3 linked regions of the Halobaculum roseum genome follow. The protein of the gene in region 1 binds, or shares a complex with, the protein of each later gene. Links are inferred from orthologs where the notes say so. Each region holds a gene or a part of one and is shown in the gene's direction. Other genes may lie near its edges. The genes, in order: K6T36_RS13630, rpl7ae and K6T36_RS10985.

What was found.
Region 2: K6T36_RS13630 (region 1) and rpl7ae share a complex: the UniProt entries of both Methanocaldococcus jannaschii proteins name them as parts of the 50S ribosomal subunit. The link is inferred for Halobaculum roseum from one-to-one orthologs.
Region 3: K6T36_RS13630 (region 1) and K6T36_RS10985 share a complex: the UniProt entries of both Methanocaldococcus jannaschii proteins name them as parts of the 50S ribosomal subunit. The link is inferred for Halobaculum roseum from one-to-one orthologs.

Annotation. Positions count from the first base shown.
Region 1 is NZ_CP082286.1:2,672,007-2,678,453, reverse strand. The notes cover bases 1,747-4,609. They hold K6T36_RS13630 (50S ribosomal protein L44e), read left to right. Parts: upstream 1,747-2,968; coding sequence 2,969-3,250; downstream 3,251-4,609. Other genes in these bases: K6T36_RS13615 (translation initiation factor IF-2 subunit alpha), read left to right, coding at 4,561-4,609; K6T36_RS13620 (hypothetical protein), read left to right, coding at 3,605-4,243; K6T36_RS13625 (30S ribosomal protein S27e), read left to right, coding at 3,253-3,426; K6T36_RS13635 (geranylgeranyl reductase family protein), read left to right, coding at 1,747-2,762. In the rest of the region: K6T36_RS13640 (DUF373 family protein), read left to right, coding at 100-1,263; more of K6T36_RS13635, read left to right, coding at 1,386-1,746; more of K6T36_RS13615, read left to right, coding at 4,610-5,361; K6T36_RS13605 (proteasome assembly chaperone family protein), read left to right, coding at 5,960-6,447. UniProt on the Methanocaldococcus jannaschii protein: Binds to the 23S rRNA.
Region 2 is NZ_CP082286.1:217,890-224,351, forward strand. Bases 2,347-5,224 are described here. They hold rpl7ae (50S ribosomal protein L7Ae), read left to right. Parts: upstream 2,347-3,543; coding sequence 3,544-3,906; downstream 3,907-5,224. Other genes in these bases: K6T36_RS01150 (DUF8014 family protein), read right to left, coding at 2,347-2,479; K6T36_RS01155 (cyclase family protein), read left to right, coding at 2,620-3,315; K6T36_RS01165 (30S ribosomal protein S28e), read left to right, coding at 3,913-4,137; ndk (nucleoside-diphosphate kinase), read left to right, coding at 4,315-4,785; cofD (2-phospho-L-lactate transferase), read left to right, coding at 4,984-5,224. Also shown: K6T36_RS01135 (FAD-dependent monooxygenase), read left to right, coding at 1-983; K6T36_RS01140 (DUF8055 family protein), read left to right, coding at 991-1,404; K6T36_RS01145 (GNAT family N-acetyltransferase), read left to right, coding at 1,550-2,284; more of K6T36_RS01150, read right to left, coding at 2,285-2,346; more of cofD, read left to right, coding at 5,225-5,976; K6T36_RS01185 (tRNA-dihydrouridine synthase), read left to right, coding at 6,006-6,462. UniProt on the Methanocaldococcus jannaschii protein: Multifunctional RNA-binding protein that recognizes the K-turn motif in ribosomal RNA, the RNA component of RNase P, box H/ACA, box C/D and box C'/D' sRNAs.
Region 3 is NZ_CP082286.1:2,167,594-2,174,119, forward strand. What follows is about bases 1,448-4,389. They hold K6T36_RS10985 (eL43 family ribosomal protein), read left to right. Parts: upstream 1,448-2,750; coding sequence 2,751-3,029; downstream 3,030-4,389. Other genes in these bases: K6T36_RS10975 (DUF2103 domain-containing protein), read left to right, coding at 1,448-2,096; K6T36_RS10980 (bacterio-opsin activator domain-containing protein), read right to left, coding at 2,106-2,594; K6T36_RS10990 (DNA-directed RNA polymerase subunit P), read left to right, coding at 3,051-3,185; K6T36_RS10995 (KEOPS complex subunit Pcc1), read left to right, coding at 3,196-3,462; K6T36_RS11000 (prefoldin subunit beta), read left to right, coding at 3,708-4,103. In the rest of the region: tRNA pseudouridine(13) synthase TruD, read left to right, coding at 1-746; K6T36_RS10970 (VOC family protein), read left to right, coding at 893-1,267; more of K6T36_RS10975, read left to right, coding at 1,326-1,447; K6T36_RS11010 (HVO_0649 family zinc finger protein), read left to right, coding at 4,459-4,668; K6T36_RS11015 (sulfatase family protein), read left to right, coding at 4,804-6,246; K6T36_RS11020 (nucleotide-binding protein), read left to right, coding at 6,339-6,526. UniProt on the Methanocaldococcus jannaschii protein: Binds to the 23S rRNA.

The DNA of each region.
Region 1 (6,447 bases):
ACCCGACCCACCACCGCGACTCGGTCACTCGAACAGCCGACCGATCGCGACGATCGCCCGAAGGCAGATATACCCGGAGAGTCAATCCGCCGCACGGCAATGATCCTCGTCCTCCCCGTCGACCTCGACGACGACCTCGGCCGCAAGACCGGCGTCCGCACGCCGGTCATCGGCCGGGACGAGGTAGAGGACGCGGCGGTGCAACTCGCGACGGCCGACCCGGAGGACTCCGACGTGAACGTCCTCTTTCAGGCGATCAACGCCTACGAGGACCTCCGCGCCGACCCGACCGTCGACGAGGAGGTCGCGGTCGCGGCCGTCACCGGCGTCAACGAGGGCGACGTGAAGGCCAACCGGGCGGTCGGCGAGGAGATCGACACCGTCCTCGCGGCGCTGTCGACCGGCGAGGAGGTCCGCGCGATCGTCATCACCGACGGCGCACAGGACGAGTCGGTGCTCCCGGTGATCCGGTCGCGGGTCCCGCTGGACGGCGTCCGCCGGGTGGTCGTCCGGCAGGCGCAGGACTTGGAGTCGATCTACTACACCATGAAGCAGGTGCTCTCGGACCCGGAGACCCGCGGGACGATCCTCATCCCGCTGGGCGTTCTCCTGCTCGTGTACCCCTTCTCGGTGATCGCGGGGATGCTGGAGCTGCCCGGGGCCGTCGTGTTCGGCTCGATATCCACGCTCCTGGGGCTGTACTCGCTGTGGCGCGGCCTCGGGCTGGAGGAGACCGTCGACGGGCTCGCGGAGCGCGCGCGCACGGGCCTGTACGCCGGGCGCGTCACGATCGTCACCTACCTCGTCGCCCTGGCGCTGCTGGTCATCGGCGGGGTCCAGGGGCTCGACGCGCTGGCGGTCGCCGAGGCCGCCGAGACGGGCGAGATCCCGATCGCCCAGCGGCTGGCGGTGTTCGTCCACGCGTCCGTGCAGTGGGCCGCGGCCGCGGGCGTCACGTCCTCGCTCGGGCAGGTGACCGACGAGTACCTCGCCGAGCGGTTCCGCTGGCGGTACCTCAACGCCCCGTTCTACGTCGCCGCGATCGCGATCGTGTTGTACGGGCTGTCGGGGTACTTCCTCCCCGACGTGCCGGCCGCCGGGACGGCGCCGCTGTCGCTCGCGCGGCTGGCGCTGGCGCTCACCGCCGGGACGCTGATCGGCGTCCTCTCGACGCTGACGTTCGCGGTGGCGGAGTCGTGGTTCCCGCAGGAGGCCGACGCCGACGGCGACGGCGACCGCGAGGGGGAGACGGGCGCGATCTGAGGTCGAGGAGCCGAACCCGGGACGGGCCGATCCGAACCCGCGGCGGTCCGAGCCGGCCCGAACTGGTTCGGGCCGCGGGCGGATACGCGCCTTTTTTGGGGGCCGATTCGGAAGGGGAGGCTATGTCTGCGGCATCGGACTCGTACGATATCGTCGTCGTCGGCGCGGGCACGGCGGGAGCCTTCGCCGCCTCGACGGCCGCCAGCGAGGGGCTCGACGTCGTCGTCCTGGAGCGAAAGCCGGAGGAGGAGGCGGGCCACATCGCCTGCGGCGACGCGATCAAGGGGAAGTCGACGTTCCCCGACGTTATCGACCTCGACTACCTCCGGGAGGAGTCGTTCACCAACCAGAACATCCGCCGCGCGGTGTTCGAGAACCCCAAGACCGGCGAGGAGCTCGACGTGCCGTTCGGCCAGGCCGGGGCGGTGGTCGACCGCAAGCGCTACGGCGAGGTGATCCTCGAGGAGACCCAGCGCGCCGGCGCCGACATCCACTACGACACCGTCGTTCAGGACGTGGTGCAATCGAATGACGGGAAAGTGACGGGCGTGCGCGCCAAGCGGAACGGCGATCCCGTCACCTACGAGGCGGAGCTCACCGTCGACGCCGCCGGCGCGCTGTCTATCCTCCAGGACAAGGGCGAGTTCGGCGACGCGAGCTTCGACACGAACGTCTCGTACTCGCAGTTCTGTTCGGCCTACCGCGAGGTCGTCGAGGTGCCCGAACCGGTCGACTACGAGGACGCCATCGTGTTCAAGCCCACCGAGGAGCTCGGCTACCTCTGGTACTTCCCGCGCACGGGCACCGAGATCAACGCAGGCCTCGGCTTCCAGATGACCGAGCCCCCGATGAAGCTCGTGGAGGTGCTCAAACGCGACATGAGCCGCCGCCCCGAGTTCGAGGGCGCGACCGTGAAGGACAAGCTCGGCGCCGCGCTCCCCACCCGGCGCCCGTACGACTCGGCGGTCGCGGACGGCTTCGTCGCCGTCGGCGACGCCGCCGGCCACGTCAACCCCACCACCGGCGGCGGCATCCCCGGCGCCGCGAAGTCGGCCCACTGGGCGGTCAAGCGCGCGATCGACGCCGTCGTCGAGGGCGACGCGACCGAGGAGCGCCTCTGGCGGTACAACCACGACGTGATGACCGACTTCGGGAAGCGCTTCGCCGCGATGGACGTGTACAACATCTGGGGGACCGCCCACGAGGTGGACGAGCTCACCGACATCATCACCGCCCTGCCGGGCCAGCAGCTCGTCAATGCCATGACCAAGGGCGAGACCTCGATGAGCCTGCGACTGAAGCTGAAGACGGTGTTCGACACGTACGGGCACTGGGACACGCTGCGGGAGCTGTACAAGGTCCGCGGCATCGCCGGCGACCTGAAGGACCACTACGACCGCTACCCGGAGCGACCGGGCGGGTTCGAGGGTTGGCAGGAGCAGCGCGACTCGCTCATGGACGACCTGTACGCGGTTTCCGGCGCGGATCCGAAGTACTGACGACCGACGCCGCGAGTTCCCGCCCCGCCGCAGGTGTCCCTCGCAGTTCTCCCGCGGTTTCTCTCGCAGCTCGCCTCGCAATTCTCCCGCGGTTTCATCCCGAATCACCCCGGCGGCGACTGTGACGGCCTCCCGCCCGCGGCAACTCCGTACCGTATGGGTTTTAAGCGCCGACACTGAACGGTGTTCCAAGAGGAGATTCCGCTATGGAGATGCCACGCCGGATGAACACGTACTGTCCGCACTGCAACGCCCACCACGAACACGAGGTCGAGAAGGTCCGAACCGGCCGCCAGACCGGCATGAAGTGGACCGACCGCCAGCAGGCCCGCGGCACGTCCGTCATCGGGAACGCCGGCAAGTTCTCGAAGGTGCCCGGCGGCGACAAGCCCACGAAGAAGACACACCTCAAGTACCGCTGCGGCGACTGCGGCAAGGCCCACATGCGCGAGGGATGGCGCGCAGGTCGGCTCACCTTCCAGGAGTAATCATGGCGGGGAGCTTCTTCCGCGTCACGTGCCCGGACTGTGAGAACGAGCAGGTCGTCTTCGGCAAGGCCGCGAGCGAGGTCAACTGCGCCGTCTGCGGGACGACGCTCGCGCGACCCACCGGCGGCGACGCCGAGTTCGCCGGCGAGGTCGTCGAGACCGTCGAAGCGCGGTAACGTCGGGTTCTGCGGTTCGCGGTTTCTCATCGGTGCGGAGTGGCGATGCCTTCGGCTCGGTTGAACCCCCCACAGTGGAGACGAGTCGCGTGCGTATCTATCGGGGGCTCATACCGAACGAACGGGATCACTCTGAAAGCCCCACACCTTTAGTTAAATACCCGCCACAGGTGGCGATATGGCGGCAGTCGAAGTGTGGACGCTTGGGCTGCACATCGCCGCGGGAGCGGTCGCCGTCTTCGCCGGCGTCGGTGCGCTCGTGACGGCCAAGGGGGGGACGCGACATCGCACGGCCGGGAAGGTGTTCCTGCTGGCGATGGGCGTCGTCGTTGCGACCGTGTTCGTCCTGTTGGCGTTCGATCCGACAACCCTCCGGATCGTTCTCACGCTCGTCGCGGTCTTCAGCGGCTACCTCGCGTTCTCGGGGTATCGGGCGCTCTCCCGGAAGCGACCGAGCCACGGGGCACACTCGATCGACTGGATCGCGACGGGGTCGGTCGTTCTCGCCTGTCTCGTGCTGGGCGTGTGGGGCCTCAGTTGGTATCTCGACGGGCGGTCGTTCGGGATCGTGATGACGGTGTTCGGTGCGATCGGGATCGTGTTCGGCGCGATCGATATCCGAGCGTTTCGCAGCGACGGGACGGACGAGTGGATGGTAAGCCACCTTCAGCGGATGATCGCCGCGTTCATCGCGACAGTCAGTGCGGTCTCGGCGGTCAATCTGACGCCACTGATCGGCGTGTCGGCGTGGCTCTGGCCGACCCTCCTCGGTGTCCCACTCATCGCGTACTGGTCTAATGAGTACAGTTCCGAGTAGCCTCCAGTCTGAGAGAACATGGGACAGTCACCGTCACTCATCGCGACCGGCGGTGCCGACCGACCGATAGCCGATTCGCGGAGGAAATTCAGCAGGGCCGCTGAAGCCGTTCCTCGGTCGAGTATCGAGGGCCCGTCTGTTCGAGAAAGGGTCCCCGTCGTGCAGTTCGGCGCTGAGTTCTGTGGTGGTCGGCCTCTGATAGGCCGACAATTCGACAGCCCGACAGTCCAACAACGCGACGGGCCGACAACCCGGACCGCGAGGTATCGGCCCCTCGATTGACAAACGGTATTAGGCTCGGTCGGGAACACTCGCGTATGAAATTCACCGGCTGGCCCGAGCAGGGCGAACTCGTCGTGGGCGAGATCGACGAGATCGCGGACTTCGGCGTGTTCGTCGACCTCGACGAGTACGAGGACAAGCGCGGACTGTGTCACGTCTCGGAGGTCGCCTCCGGGTGGATCAAGAACATCCGCGACCACGTGAACGTCGGCGACCGCGTCGTCGCGAAGGTGCTCGACGTCGACAAATCGAGCCAGCAGATCGACCTGTCGATCAAGGACGTCAACGACCACCAGCGCTCGGACAAGATCCAGGAGTGGAAGAACGAGCGGAAGGCCGATAACTGGATGGGCATCGCCTTCGGCGAGGACGTCGACGACGACACCTACACCGCCGTCGCGGAGGCGCTGTACGCCGAGTTCGGATCAATGTACGACGGCTTCGAGGCCGCCGCGATCCACGGCGAGGAGGCGCTGGAGGACACCGACCTCACCGACGACCAGATCGAGGCCATCGTCGAGACCGCCCGCGAGAACGTCTCCGTCCCGTACGTGAACGTCACGGGCTACGTCGACCTCTCGTCGCCGGGCCACGACGGCGTCGACGACGTGCGCGCCGCGCTGGAGGCCGCCGAGGGCAACGGCGAGGTCCCCGACGAGATCGAACTCGACGTGTCGTACGTCGGCTCCCCCGAGTACCGCATCAAGGTGCGCGCGCCCGACTACAAGACCGCCGAGACCGAGCTGGAGGCGTCCGCCGAGCGCGCCCGCGAGGCGATCGAGGCCAAGGGCGGCACCGGCCGCTTCCACCGCGAGCGCGAGACCGAGGACGAGTAACCCCGTTCCAGACGCGTGAAGTCCGACATCCGCGTGTGCGGCGACTGGGAGGCGGCCCACGAGCGGCCCGTCTACACCCTCGGCGACGCCTGTCCCGAGTGCGGCGCCGACGCGGTGAACTCCGCGCCCGCGCCGTTCAATCCCGAGGACCCCCACGGGGAGTACCGACGACGGGCGCGCCGTCGGAATCTCGGCGGCGACGCTGACCGCGACGGCGACGCTGACCGCGACGGCGACGCTGACCGCGACGGCGACGACGAGTAGCGAGGGTCGACTTTCGGCGACAACGACCCCGACCAGCCGCGGGCGTGCACACCGCGCGAACGGGTGCGACGACGCCCGTCAGAACCACGGGTGGGACTGGAAGGGGCCGCCGGCCTCGTCAGTCGAGGCGAAGCAAGCACTGGAGCGAGCGCCGGAGGCGCGAGCGAAGCGCGCACCGAGCCGCAGACGACGAGGCCGGCGGGGGCTTCCGCGGTCGTCGTCGCGGTCGCGGCCCTCGCGGCGGCAACACGGTGCACCCTCACGGACCCGTCGGAATCGGATCGAACGGATCGAGCCGACGCGTCTTTACCTCCCCCGCCCGCCAGCAACGAGCATGGACGACATCGACATCGAGGTCGTGAGCGATCCCGATCTCACCGACCCCGTCTTCATCGAGGGGCTGCCCGGCGTCGGCCACGTCGGCAAGCTCGTCGCCGAGCACCTCGTCGAGGAGTTCGACGGCGAGCTCGTCAGGCGCGTGTACACGACCGACTTCCCGCCGCAGGTGACCGTCGACGACGACGGCGTCGCCGAGCTGACGCACGCGGAGTTCCACCACGTCGACGCCGACGGCCAGGATCTCGTTGTTCTGACCGGCGACCACCAGGCCGCGAGCAACGAGGGCCACTACACCCTGACGACCGCGTTCCTCGACATCGCCGAGGAGTTCGGCTGCGAGCGCGCGTTCGCGCTCGGCGGGGTGCCCACGGGCGAGCTCATCGAGGACGACGAGTACGACGTGCTCGCCGCCCGCACCGGCGACACCGACCGCGAGGAGCTTGAGGCCGCGGGCGTCGAGTTCCGCGAGAACGAGCCCGCCGG
Region 2 (6,462 bases), 2.5 Mb from region 1 along the record:
GCGTCCGCGGCGGCGGCTTCCTCTACACGAACCGCGACTCGCTGTCGATCGGGACGGTGTTCCACCTCGACAGCCTCGCGGCCGAGCGCGCCGAGCCCCAGGAGCTCCTCGACGCGCTGCTGACCCACCCCCACCTCGGACAGTGGCTGCCCGACGAGTACGACGAGCGCGAGTACTCGGCGAAGCTCGTCCCCGACTCGAAGAAGGTCGCCCATCCCTCGCCCCACGAGGGGGGCCTGCTGCTCGTCGGCGACGCCGCCGGCCAGATGCAGGCGCAGGGGCCGATCATCAAGGGGATGAACCACGCCGTCTCCGCGGGCGGGCTCGCCGCCGAGGCGTACATCGAGGCCCGCAACCGCCGACAGCCCGAGAGCGCGGGCGAGCGATACGAGCGACGGCTCCACGACTCCGGCCTGTACGGGAAGCTCAGACCCCGGCGGTACGAGGCGCTTGGGCGGTTCGGCGAGCGCGAGGCCGTCGCCGACGCGGTCGACGACCTCGCGGGTTCGCGACTGGGTCGCCTCGGCGTCCGGGTCGCCGGCGGCGTCGTCGAGCGCGCGTTCAACTCCCCGTTCCTGCTGGGGGCGCTGCCCGACACGCGGACCGCCTACGCGACCGTCCCGCGGGTGCTCGCGGAGGAACTCGGCGAGCCGGTTCGGGGCGACAACGACGCCGACCCGCCGTCGCTGGAGGAGCGCATCGGCGACCTCACCTACGACACGGACGTGGGCAACCCGCACATCGAGCTGATCGACAACTCATTCGAGGCCAGCGGCACGGCAGTGACCGCGTGCCCCGTGAGCGCCGAGGGCTTCGGCGGCGGCTGCTACCGCGAGGAGACCGTCCGCGCGAACGGCGACGAGGAGCGCGTCGTGAGCCTCGACACCCAGCCGTGCGTCGAGTGCGGCACCTGCGCCGTCGTCGCCGACACGGAGTGGACGCACCCCCGCGGCGGCAAGGGCGTGGACTTCCGCCAGGGGTGACGGACGGATGAACGACGGCGAGGTGGACGGCGAGACGGGCGGCGAGTGGGACGGCGAGACTGGCGGCGACGCGGGCCGCGAGTCGGACATCGCCGCGCTCGCCGCCCGTGCGGCGGCGGCCCGGGAGCGAGCCGAGCCGGACGAGGCCGCGGCCGCGGACGCCGCCCGCGACGGGCTCGGTCCCGTGGTCGCGCGGTACATCGAGGCGCGAACCGGGAGCGTCGAGCGCCTCTCGTCGGAGGGACTCGGCGATCTCGACCGCGCCTGCAACGACTGGCTCGTCGTGTACGCGCGGCGCTACGGCGTCGAGTGCGACCCCGGCGTTCCGGTTCGTACCGCCGCGGAGGCGCTGCTCGACACCCACGACATCGTCGCGACGGCGCGGGTGCTCACGGGCGTTCCCGCCCCCGGCGACGGGTGAGCGCGACGAGTGACGACGCCCGGGGAGAACGCCGGCTGCCGGGTGGGCCTTCGGTCACGACGGACCGGCCCGTCGCCGGGTGGACGTGTCTGTCCCCCGACCCCGACGGACTATCATTAAGTATAGTGGTGTGTTAACAGGAGCCATGGAACTGACCGAGCAGTTGTCGTTCAGCCACGACGACCGGCGGGACCTGTACGAGTACGTCGAGGAGCACGGGACGGTCCACGAGCGCGAGGCGCGGCGGGCGCTCAACATGGACCCGACGGCGTTCGGCCACCACGCGACCGTGCTGGTCCGCGACGGCTACCTCACCTGGGAGGACGACCGCCTGAGCGTCGCCTACGAGGAGGAGGACACGAGCGACCACGAGACGAACGGGTTCACGTACACGGTCCGGATGGCCGCACAGCGCGACCTCGGCGGGCTCGTCGGCGCCATCCGCGAGGTCGCCGAGGAGGGGACCTACATCGAGGCGGAGACGGTGGCGGACATCATCGAGCACGACGAGGTCGTCCTGCGACACAACGAGCTCGGGTCGCGGCTGTTCTTCGTCGCCGCCGTCGACGACGACGTCATCGGGTGGGTCCACCTCGAGTTGCCCGAGGCGGAGAAGCTGAGCCACACCGCGGTGTTGACCGTCGGGCTCCTTCCGGAGTACAGGGGCAAGGGGATCGGGTCGACGCTCCTGGCGCGCGGCGAGTCGTGGGCCGCCGACAACGGCTTCGAGAAGCTGTACAACAGCGTGCCCGCGACGAACGCGGACGCCGTCGAGTTCCTCGTGGCCCACGGGTGGGAGCGGGAGGCCGTCCGGGAGCGGCACTACAAGATCGACGGCGAGTACGTGGACGAGCTCATGCTCGCCAAGCGGATCGACTGATCAGCCCCACCCGTTCCCGCCGTCGGGAAGCGGTTCCGCGACGACGCCGTCGCGCTGGACGAGCACCCGCCCGTGGGCGGCGCACACGTCGCGGTCGGCCTCCCACGGGACGTACAGCCGTACGGCGGCCTCCCGCGTGCAGCCGTCCTCGGCGCACTGTTTCTCGTCGCCCCCGTCGCCCGCGGACTCGGCCATCTCGGTCCAGGGTTAGCGGTCAGTCGGGTTTACTCCATCGCCGGATCGAGGTGTTCCGCGGATCCACGCCATCGGCGGTCCCGACTCCGTCCGGGAGTCGCTGTCGCCACGTTCAGGGTACCGGGCCGCGGCGTTCGGGTATGGAACCCGTGGACCTCACGCGACCGATCGAGCCGGGGATGCCCGTCTACCCTGGCGACCCCGGCGTCTCGGCCGACGCGAGCGCGACGATGGGCTCGGACGGCTTCCGCGTCACGCACCTCTCGTTCACCACCCACGTCGGGACGCACATCGACGCGCCGGCGCACATGGAGCCCGAGGGGGCGACGCTCGACGAGTACGGGATCGCGGACTTCCGGTTCGACGCGCGGTTGGTCGACCTCGCGGGCGGGGACCGCGACTCCGGCGGCGACTCAGCTGACGACCCTGGGCTCGGCGCGCGCGACCCCGTCACGCCCGCGATGCTCCCGGACGGGGAGGACCTCGACGCCGAGGTCGACATGCTCGTCCTCCGAACCGGCTGGGGCGCGTACTGGGGCGACGAGCGCTACTTCGACCACCCGTACCTGCGCCCGGAGGCCGCGCGCCACATCGCGGATCTCGACTGCGCCGTCGGGCTCGACACGATCAACCCGGACCCGACGCCGACCGAGCGTGCCGGGGAGGCGAACGCGGAGCCCGAGGGCGTGCCGGCGCACCACGAACTCCTCGGCGCGGGGACGTTCATCGTCGAGAACCTGAATCTCTCGGCGGACCTGCCCGAGCGGTTCACGCTGCGCGCGTACCCCCTCCGCGTCGACGCCGACGGCGCACCGGTTCGGACGGTCGCCGAGTGACCATCGCGAGCCCACTGAGCCGGCGCGGAAGCCGTCCCGTCCGCCGATCGGACGCTGCCGGGAAGTGTCGTGGTGGGGGCTCACACGGGCGCGAAGCATTGAACACGTTTATACCGCCATCCCGACTACCGATGGAGTACGACCTGCTCGGGGTCGTGACCCGCTCCGTCGTCAGGGAACTTACGACCGGCGGAGGTGTCGAGCCACCGAGCGGGAAGCCACACAACAATGTCAGTCTACGTCGACTACGAGACCCCTGCGGACCTCGCGGAACGAAGCCTCGACGCGCTCGAGGTCGCCCGCGACACCGGCATCGTGAAGAAAGGAACCAACGAGACGACCAAGGCGGTCGAGCGCGGCAACGCCAAGCTCGTGTACATCGCCGAGGACGTCGAGCCCGAAGAGATCGTCATGCACCTCCCCGAGCTGTGCGAGGAGAAGGGCATCGCCTACGTCTTCATCGAGACGCAGGACGATGTCGGCCACGCCGCCGGCCTCGAGGTCGGCTCCGCGGCCGCCGCCGTCACCGAGACGGGCGACGCCGAGGAGGACATCGACGACATCGCCGGGAAGGTCGAGGAACTGCGGTAAGCCACCATGTCCGCTGAAGAGCAAGAGAGCGGCTCCACGCCCGCCGAGGTCGTCGAGATCGTCGGCAAGACCGGGATGCACGGCGAGGCCATGCAGGTCAAGTGCCGCATCCAGGAGGGCGAAAACCAGGGCCGCATCATCACGCGGAACGTCCTGGGTCCCGTCCGGATGGGGGACATCCTCCAGCTGCGCGAGACCCAGCGCGACGCCGACTCCATCGGAGGTCAGTAAGCCAATGCCCCAGCAACGAGACTGCGACTACTGCGGCGCCGACATCGAGCCCGGCACGGGCACGATGTTCGTCGCCGTCGACGGCAGCGTCACGCACTTCTGTTCGGCCAAGTGCGAGAAGAACGCGGACCTGGGTCGCGAGGCGCGCGACCTCGACTGGACGGCGGAGGGCCGCGAATGAGCAACGACGAGCGGACGTTCGTGATGGTCAAGCCCGACGGCGTCCAGCGAGGGCTCATCGGGGACGTCGTCTCCCGGTTCGAGCAGCGCGGCCTGAAGCTCGTCGGCGCGAAGTTCATGCAGATCGACGAGGACCTGGCCCACGAGCACTACGGCGAGCACGAGGGCAAGCCGTTCTTCGAGGGGCTCGTCGAGTTCATCACCTCCGGCCCCGTCTTCGCGATGGTCTGGGAGGGCGCCGACGCCACGCGGCAGGTGCGCAAGATGATGGGCGAGACCGACCCCGCCGACTCCGCCCCGGGCACGATCCGCGGCGACTTCGGCCTCGATCTCGGCCACAACGTCATCCACGGCTCCGACCACGAGGACGAGGGCGCCAACGAGCGCGAGATCGCCCTCTTCTTCGACGAGGACGAGCTCGTCGACTGGGACCTCGACGCCGCGTCGTGGGTCTACGAGGACGAGTAACGCCGCTCGCGACGGCCGCGTCGATCGACTGCGGTTTGCGGTTCCCGATTTCTCGACGCGAATCGCGTCCATAGCGGCCGGTCCGTCCCCGTCCTTTCGCGTCCCCGACACGCCCCGTCGTCAGGGAGGCGAGGAGTATGGACCGCGATCCCCGTCCCCAACGACAGCATACAAGCCGGCCGCCGTGTAACTCCGGCCATGGTCACGTTCCTCGCCGGCGGCACCGGCACGCCGAAGCTCCTCGACGGCGCCGCGGGCGTGTTCGATCCCGCCGAGACGACCGTCGTCGGGAACACCGGCGACGACGTGGAGATCGGCGGGCACCTCGTGTGCCCGGACGTTGACACGGTGCTGTTCCACGGCGGCGGCGTCCTCGACACGGAGCGGTGGTGGGGGATCGCCGACGACACGACCGAGACCCACGAGGAACTCGCGCGTCTCGCCGACGCCGGCGGACTCGACGGCGGCCCGCGCTACCTCCCAGACGAGGCGCAGATCACGGGACGAGAGATCGCGCGCTGGCGCCGCTTCTCGGGCGTCGCGGAGTTCATGGAGATCGGGGACCGCGACCGCGCGGTCCACCTCACGCGTACCTCGCTGCTCGACGAGGGGCGATCGCTCACCGCGGTCACGCGAACGCTCGCCGAGGCGTTCGACCTCGACATCGACCTGATCCCGATGAGCGACGACCCCGTCGCCACCATCGTCCACACCGAGGACGGGTCGATGCACTTCCAGGAGTACTGGGTCGCACAGCGCGGCGAACCCGCCGTCGAGGACGTGGAGTTCCGCGGGAGCGACGCGGCGACCCCGACCGACGCGGTCCGCGCGGCGCTGCGCGACGAGGTGGTGATCGGTCCGTCGAACCCGATCACGAGCATCGGGCCGATGCTCGCGCTCGACGGCGTCCGCGAGGCGCTCGCGGAGACGACCGTCGTCGCCGTCTCGCCGTTCGTCGAGGACCGCGTGTTCTCCGGTCCCGCGGCCGACCTCATGCGCGGGGTCGGCCGCGAGCCGAGCACCGCCGGCGTCGCCGACGCGTACCAGTTCGCCGACGCGTTCGTGCTCGACGACGCGGACGGAACCGACCTCGACCGGCCGGTCGTCCGCACCGATACGCGGATCGACGACGCCGAGGACGCCGAGCGAGTCGCGCGCGCCTGCCGTGAGGCGCTGGAGGTGCCCGGGTGACCGACGGCGACGCGGAACCGCCGGCGACCGTGGGGACCGCGGCGACGGCGGCCGACCTCGACATCGATCCGCCCCTCGCGCTCGCGAGCCTCTCCGGGGACTCGGACGCCGAGTGGGCGCGCGCCGGCGACGACTACGCCGGGGCGGCGTTCCTCGGAGGGATCGCGGTGGACGCGGAGAGCCGCGCGGCCGTCCGCGAGATGGTCGCCGACCGCGACCGCGACGAGTTCCTCCCCGAGGACCCGCTCGCGTGGATCGACGACCAGCTCGACGCGCTCGCCGATTCCGAGGCCGACCTCCGAGCCGGCGTGAACGTCCGCGCGACGACCCCGACCGCGGTCCGCGACGCGGCCGCCGTCTGCGCCGACCACGGCGCGATCGTGGAGGTGAACGCACATTGCCGACAGGCGGAGCTGTGTGCCGTCGGCTGCGGCGAGACGCTGCTTTCCGACACCGACCGCCTGTCGGAGTACGTCGCCGCGGCCG
Region 3 (6,526 bases), 500 kb from region 1 along the record:
CGGCGATCCGCGGCGACTGGCGCGGCGCGGTGCTCGCCTACTGCGGCAACCCGTACGACACCGAGCCGGAGGACTCCCAGCGCGCCCGCGAGGTCGTCGAGGACCAGGCGGACGCCGACAGCCCGGACTGGAGCGCCGCGCTCGAGGCGATGCCCGGTCGCCTGCGCTACGAGCGCTCGATGCTCCACCGGCTCGACGAGGGCGCCGACTGGCGTGAGGCGCTGGAGGCGGTCCCGTCGAACCTCCAGCGGCTGTTCGTCAACGCCGCGCAGTCGTACGTGTTCAACCGGATCCTCTCCGAGCGCCTGCGCCGCGGGCTGCCGTTCGATCGCCCGGTCGCGGGCGACGTGGTCGCGTTCGTCGAGCGGGACACCGCGTTCCCGAAGCCCGACATGGACCGGCTCCAGCGGGCGACCGAGGGGCGCGTCGACACGCTCGCGCGCCACTGCGAGCGCGGGCGGGCGTTCGTCACCGCGCCGCTGGTGGGCACCGAGACGGCCCTCGCGGACGGCGAGCCCGGCGAGATCGAACGCGAGATCCTCCGCGACCTCGACGTGGATCCGGGCGACTTCGAGCTGCCGGGGGAGTTCGCCTCCACGGGCACCCGTCGGGCGATCCTGCTCCCGACCGACCTGACGGTCTCGGCGGAGGATGGCGACCCGGTGTTCGAGTTCGCGCTGCCGTCGGGGTCGTACGCGACGGCGGTGCTTCGGGAGTACATGAAGTGCGATCCGGAGCGGCTCTAGGACAGCCGCGGCGGTGTGCGATCCGGAGCGGCTCTAGAACTACCCTGCGGTGAGGACGCCCCGGTTCTCCCCGACCCGGACCTATTTCGCGCGGACCGTCGAACGACGCCCATGACGCGCCACCTCGACGCGGCGGAGGACCGACGATGAACGCGGCGGCGATCGACCACTTCGTGCTCACCGTCTCGGACGTGAGCGCGAGCTGTGACTTCTACGAGTCGCTGGGGGCGGAGGTCGTGACCTTCGGCGACGACCGGAAGGCGGTCCGCTTCGGCGACCAGAAGATCAACCTCCACCCGACCGACGGCGACGTGACGCCCGTCGCGGCCGAGCCGACCGTCGGCGCCGGCGACTTCTGTCTGCTGACGGAGACGCCGATCGAGACCGTCGAGGCCGAACTCCGCGAGCGCGGGATCGAGATCGTCGAGGGGCCGGTCGAGCGAACCGGCGCGGTGGCGCCGATCACGTCGGTGTACGTCCGCGACCCCGACGGCAACCTCGTCGAGATCGCGACGACCTGACCGGCCGTCGACGGGGCGAACGAACGGGCTTATCCTCGCGCCGTCCCTTCCGACGGTAATGAACTGCCGGCGGTGCGGCTCGTCCCTTCGCAAGCCCGGGGACTACTGTCTCGCCTGCGACACCGCCAACTGCGAGAGCGTCGTGATCGAGTTCGGGGCCGACCGCGCGACGCTCACGATGCTCGGCTTCGAGCCCGAACACCCGCCCGACGACTTCGACCCCGCGTCGCTGGTGCTCGGGGAGACGACGGTCACGACCGTCCCCGACGACGGCGAGCGCACCGCGAAGGTGCAGCTCCGGAACTTCGCCGGCCGCGTCGCCGACGAGGTACGGCGCAAGCGCCCCGAGACGGTGTACGCCGCCGGCGAGCGCGAGCCGCTGCGGGAGGCCCGCGCGCAGCTGCACTACGAGTTCTACCGCGTCCCCGACGAGGACCCCGTCGGCGCCGTGCTCGCCCGCCGCGGCGAACCGGCGCTAGAGGTGGTCGACGCGCCGGCGGAGGCGAAGATCGGCGGCTCGCACTCGACGCTCATCGGCGAGCGAACCGGGATGAAGGCGATCCTCGCGGCCGCCGAGCACCCGCACGTCAAGAAGGTGATCCCCGGCCCCATCGACGCCGGTGGCTCCGGGTCGCGCACGGGCCTGCGCGCGAAGGTGACCCGCGCCGACGAGCACGGGAACGTCCGGCTGCTCCTGCGTGACGGCTCCAGCGTGCAGGAAAATCGCGTCGTCACGACCGCCGGCGACCGCGAGACGGGCGAGCGGGTGCGCGACGACCTGAACGAGGTGCTCCAGGAGTCGGGGTTCGCGGAGGGCGGGGGGCGGTAGCGCCCGGCGTCAGACCGTCCCGTGATCGCCGGCGAGCCCGTACTCGTCGGCCTCCGCGCGCGGGTCGGCGCGCTCGTACAGGGCGTGGAGCGTGAACGAGACGTTCCGCTTGCGGCAGCTGTCGCGGTAGGCCGCCAGCGCCTCGCGGTCGGGGAACTGCACGCGGAAGTCCCATCCCGTGTGGTCGCCGCTGGCGGACACCGGGCGGGCGCCGGTGTCGGCGAACACGTGGGATGCGGTCCGCTGGGTCGTCTCGGGCGCGAGCGTCGCTCGGTAGAACCGGAAGTCCGGTCCCTCGCCGAGCACGCGCACGTCCTCGACGGACTCGTCGTTGGCGAGTGCGTCCTCGAAGCGTGTCAGGTCGTCGCCGCGGGCGAAGAACTCGATGCGCGTGGTGTCCCCCTCGATCGTCCGCTCGAGGTCGGCCGTCACCTCGGGCGCGGCCGCGAGGGCGTCGCGGAGGACTGGCGTCGACAGCGTGAATTCGGCGATGAGCATTCCGGCGGTCTCCTATCAGAGTACCGACCATCCACGGAGATAAAGGTGTGCCACGGTGTCCCCGAGGAGGGCTCCCGGGACGGGCCGCCTCGACCGTCGACGACGACGGGCGGAATTCGCGGGGTTTTTGACGCCCAACGGCGAAGTCGCGTTCATATGGCTGAACAGCAGAAGGCGCGGAAGGTCGGCAGCGCCGGCCGCTTCGGCGCGCGATACGGGCGCGTCGCCCGAAAGCGCGTGTCGGACATCGAGGCAGAGATGGAGAACGCCACCGTCGACGGCGACTCGGTCAAGCGCATCGGCACCGGCGTGTGGGTCAACGAGGAGACCGGCGAGACGTTCACCGGCGGCGCCTACCGGCCGCAGACGCCGGGCGGTCGCTCGGTGCGGCGCAGCATCCGCGCCGCCCTCGAAGACGAGAGCGACGACGAGTAACCCCCCGATCCTCTCACACAGATGAGCTACAAGTGTTCCCGGTGCAAGCGCGACGTCGAGCTCGACGAGTACGGCGGCGTGCGCTGTCCGTACTGCGGACACCGCGTGCTCCTCAAGGAGCGCGCGCCCGACGTGAAGGAAGTCGACGTTTCCTGACCCGGGCGCCGTGCCCGCACCCGACGCGTACGACCACCGCGCGGTCCTTCGCTTTCCGTACCCCGACCAGCGGCGCGCCCGGACCGTCCACGGGGCGATCGCCGTCGAGGTCGGCGACATCGACGACGACCGGTCGACGGCCGCCGTCGACCGCGCGGGCGACACCGTCGAGGTGACCGTGCGCGCGCGCGACCTCGTCGCGCTCCGGGCCGGCGTCAACACCTGGACCCGGCTCGTCGAGACGGCCGAGACGGTGGCGGCGACGGCGGAGCGGTAAGCGACCCTCGGAGGAGGCTCCCGGTCGTTGACGGCGCGCCGGCGCCGTTCGCGACGCGCACGGCCATTCCGTTCGCCGCTCGCGCCGAGGGCTCACTCACTTGACCGCACCGCTCACGGCCGTGGGCGGCTCGGCCCGGAGACCTCGCCGCCGTTCACGAGGCGTTCAGTCGCTCGCTTCGCTCGCTCTTTCACGCCTCGCTCCCAATGACCGGGCTTTTCACCCCGAAGCCCAACTGCCCGTGTATGCAGGGTAATCTGCCGCCGGAAGCTCAAGAGAAGATCGAGGAACTGCAGGACCTTCAGGAGCAGGCCCAGCAGCTCGCCGAACAGAAACAGTCCACGCAGACCTCGCTGACGGAGGCGCAGTCCGCGCTGGACGCGATGGAGGACATCGACGAGGACTCGACGATGTACCGCGAGGTCGGCGAGATCCTCGTCGAGACCGACTACGAGACCGCCTACGACGACCTCGAGGAGAAGGTCGACACCCTCGAGATGCGCGCCGAGCGCTTCGACTCCCAGGAGGAGAAGGTCCAGCAGCAGTTCGAGGAGCTTCAGGAGGAGCTCCAGCAGATGCTGCAGGGCGGCGCGGGCGGCGGCCCGGCGGGCATGGGTCCCGGCGGCGCCGGCGGCGCGTAAGCCGTGAGCGACGACCGCCCCGAGCCGACCGACGAGGAGGTCGTCGAGACCGCCTCCGAGGCGGCCGAAGGGGTCGTGCTCGCGCGGTATCGACAGTCTGATCTCCGTGACTTCGACGTGACCGTCTCCTTCGAGGACGGCGTCCTCGACGTGGACGTGTACGTCAATCCGCCGGCCGACGCCGAGGCGGACGCCGACGAGGTGGCCGACGAGGCCGCCCGCGCGGCCCGCGACGCCGTCGACGAGCTGTTCGGGCTCGCGTAGGCCCCTCGATCCGTTCGTTCGACCGCCGCTCGCCCGTATTGACGTGTATCTGATACGAACGTTTATTCTCGATCGGGTGGTATGCTACCACATGGCAGCCAGACGAAGCGCCGGCACGACCGCACTCGACGTGTACCGCGACCGCCTCCGCGAGGCGCCAACCTGTCCGGAGTGCGGCTACACCGACGACGGCGGCGACTGGCAGACCGCATACCGCGAGCAACAGCTCGTCTACCGGCACAGCTGTCCGCGCTGTGCGGCGATCGACACGCGCGTGCTCCGGTTCGACGGCGCGAGGTAGTCGGGGTCGGCGGCGGGGGGTGGCCGTCGGGATCGAGGTCGACCGATCGGTCGCCCGTCGAGCCGGCGATCGATCGGTTCCGGGCCGGTTCGCGGCGATAGTAACGCTTACGCGCGGTTCCGTCCAAGGGCGCTCGTGACACCCGCAGGCGACTCGCCGTCACGCGGCGTCCTCCTGATCACGGTCGACTCGCTGCGCGCCGACGCGCTCGGGCCCCACACGCCGACGCTTCGCGAGCTCGCCCGCCGCGGGACGGCCTTCGAGACGGCCGTCGCGGGCGGCAACTGGACCCCCTTCTCGTTCCCGGACCTCCTCGGGGCACGCCCGGTGTTCGCCGACGCGTCGACGCCGGGGCCGGCAACCGACCCGACGCTCGCGGAGTCGCTGTCGGCCGCGGGCGTGCGCACCGCCGGCGTCAACGCGGGGAACGGCTTTCTGACGGAGTACTACGGCTACGACCGCGGCTTCGACGCCTTCGAGTCGTTCCTCGACGGCGCCCGTACCCCGGTCGGGCGCTTCCTCACGACCCATCCGACGGTCAACGGCTGGGTGCAGTACCTCGGCTGGCCCCTCGGCAACGCCGCCGCGAAGCTGCGCGGACACGAGCGGCGCCACGCGGTCGACACCTCCCACCTCCACGCGCTCGAACGCCGGGCGTTCGACGCCGTCGACGACGCCGCGGCCGACGACGACCGCCCCTTCTTCCTGTGGCTCCACTACATGGACACCCACACCCCGTACGTCCCCGCCCCGCGGCACGTCCGCGCGGTCACCGACGGCGAGGTCGGGTCGTTCCAGACGCTGCTGGGACACCTCCGTGCCGGGCTCGGCAAGGAGGTCGACGAGGGAACCCTCCGAACCCTGCGGGCGCTGTACGACGCCGCGGCCCGGCAGGTCGACGAGTCCGTCGAGCGCGTCCTCGAAGAGCTCTCGGCGGCCGGCCTGCGGGATGAGACGACGGTGGTCCTCGCCGGCGACCACGGCGAGGAGTTCCTCGACCACGGCCACCTCGCGCACTACCCGAAGCTGTACGACGAGCTCGTCCGCGTTCCGTTCGTCGTCGACCATCCCGACGCCCCCGCCCGCCGCGAATCGTCGCCGGTGCCCCTGCGCGACGTTCCCCCGACCGTCTGCGACGCGCTCGGCGTCGAGCCGCCGGCCGCGTTCGCCGGCGAGAGCCTCCTGCCGACGGTCACCGACGCAGTCCCGCCCGAACGCGAGCCGGTCACCTCCCTCGCCCTGCGTGGGGAGTCGGTGACGAGCCAGCCCATCCCGCGCCGGCTCGGGGACGGCACGCCGCTGGTCTCGGCCCGAACCCGGGAGTGGACGTACATCCGCGAGCCGGACGGCGGGGTCCGGGTGTTCGACCGCGAGCGCGACCCCGGAGAGCGTGAGCCCGTCGACCGCTCGGCGGTCCCGCGCGAGACGATGCGCGATATCGAACGCGCGGCCGACGACCGGCTCGCGCTCCTCCCCGACGCCGGCGACGCCGCGGATGCCGACGGCGACCGCGGCGACGAGGGGGACGAGGTGCCAGACGAGATCGGACGCCGCCTCGACGCGCTCGGCTACCGCTGAATCGCCGCCCCGGCGTCCTCGGCTACCGATGACCGGTAGTTTTCACGTGCGGAGACCCGAACGTATTTGTACGAACCCGAGCCAGCGGGAGTATGGTCGAGGCGTTCGCGGTGGCGAGCGGGAAGGGTGGCACCGGCAAGACCACCACCACGCTCGCGCTCGGGATGGCGCTCGCACGGCGGTACGACGTGACCGTCGTCGACGCCGACACCGGCATGGCGAACCTCCTGTTTCACGCCGGGCTCGCGGACGCGCCGGTCACGCTTCAGGACCTGCTCGC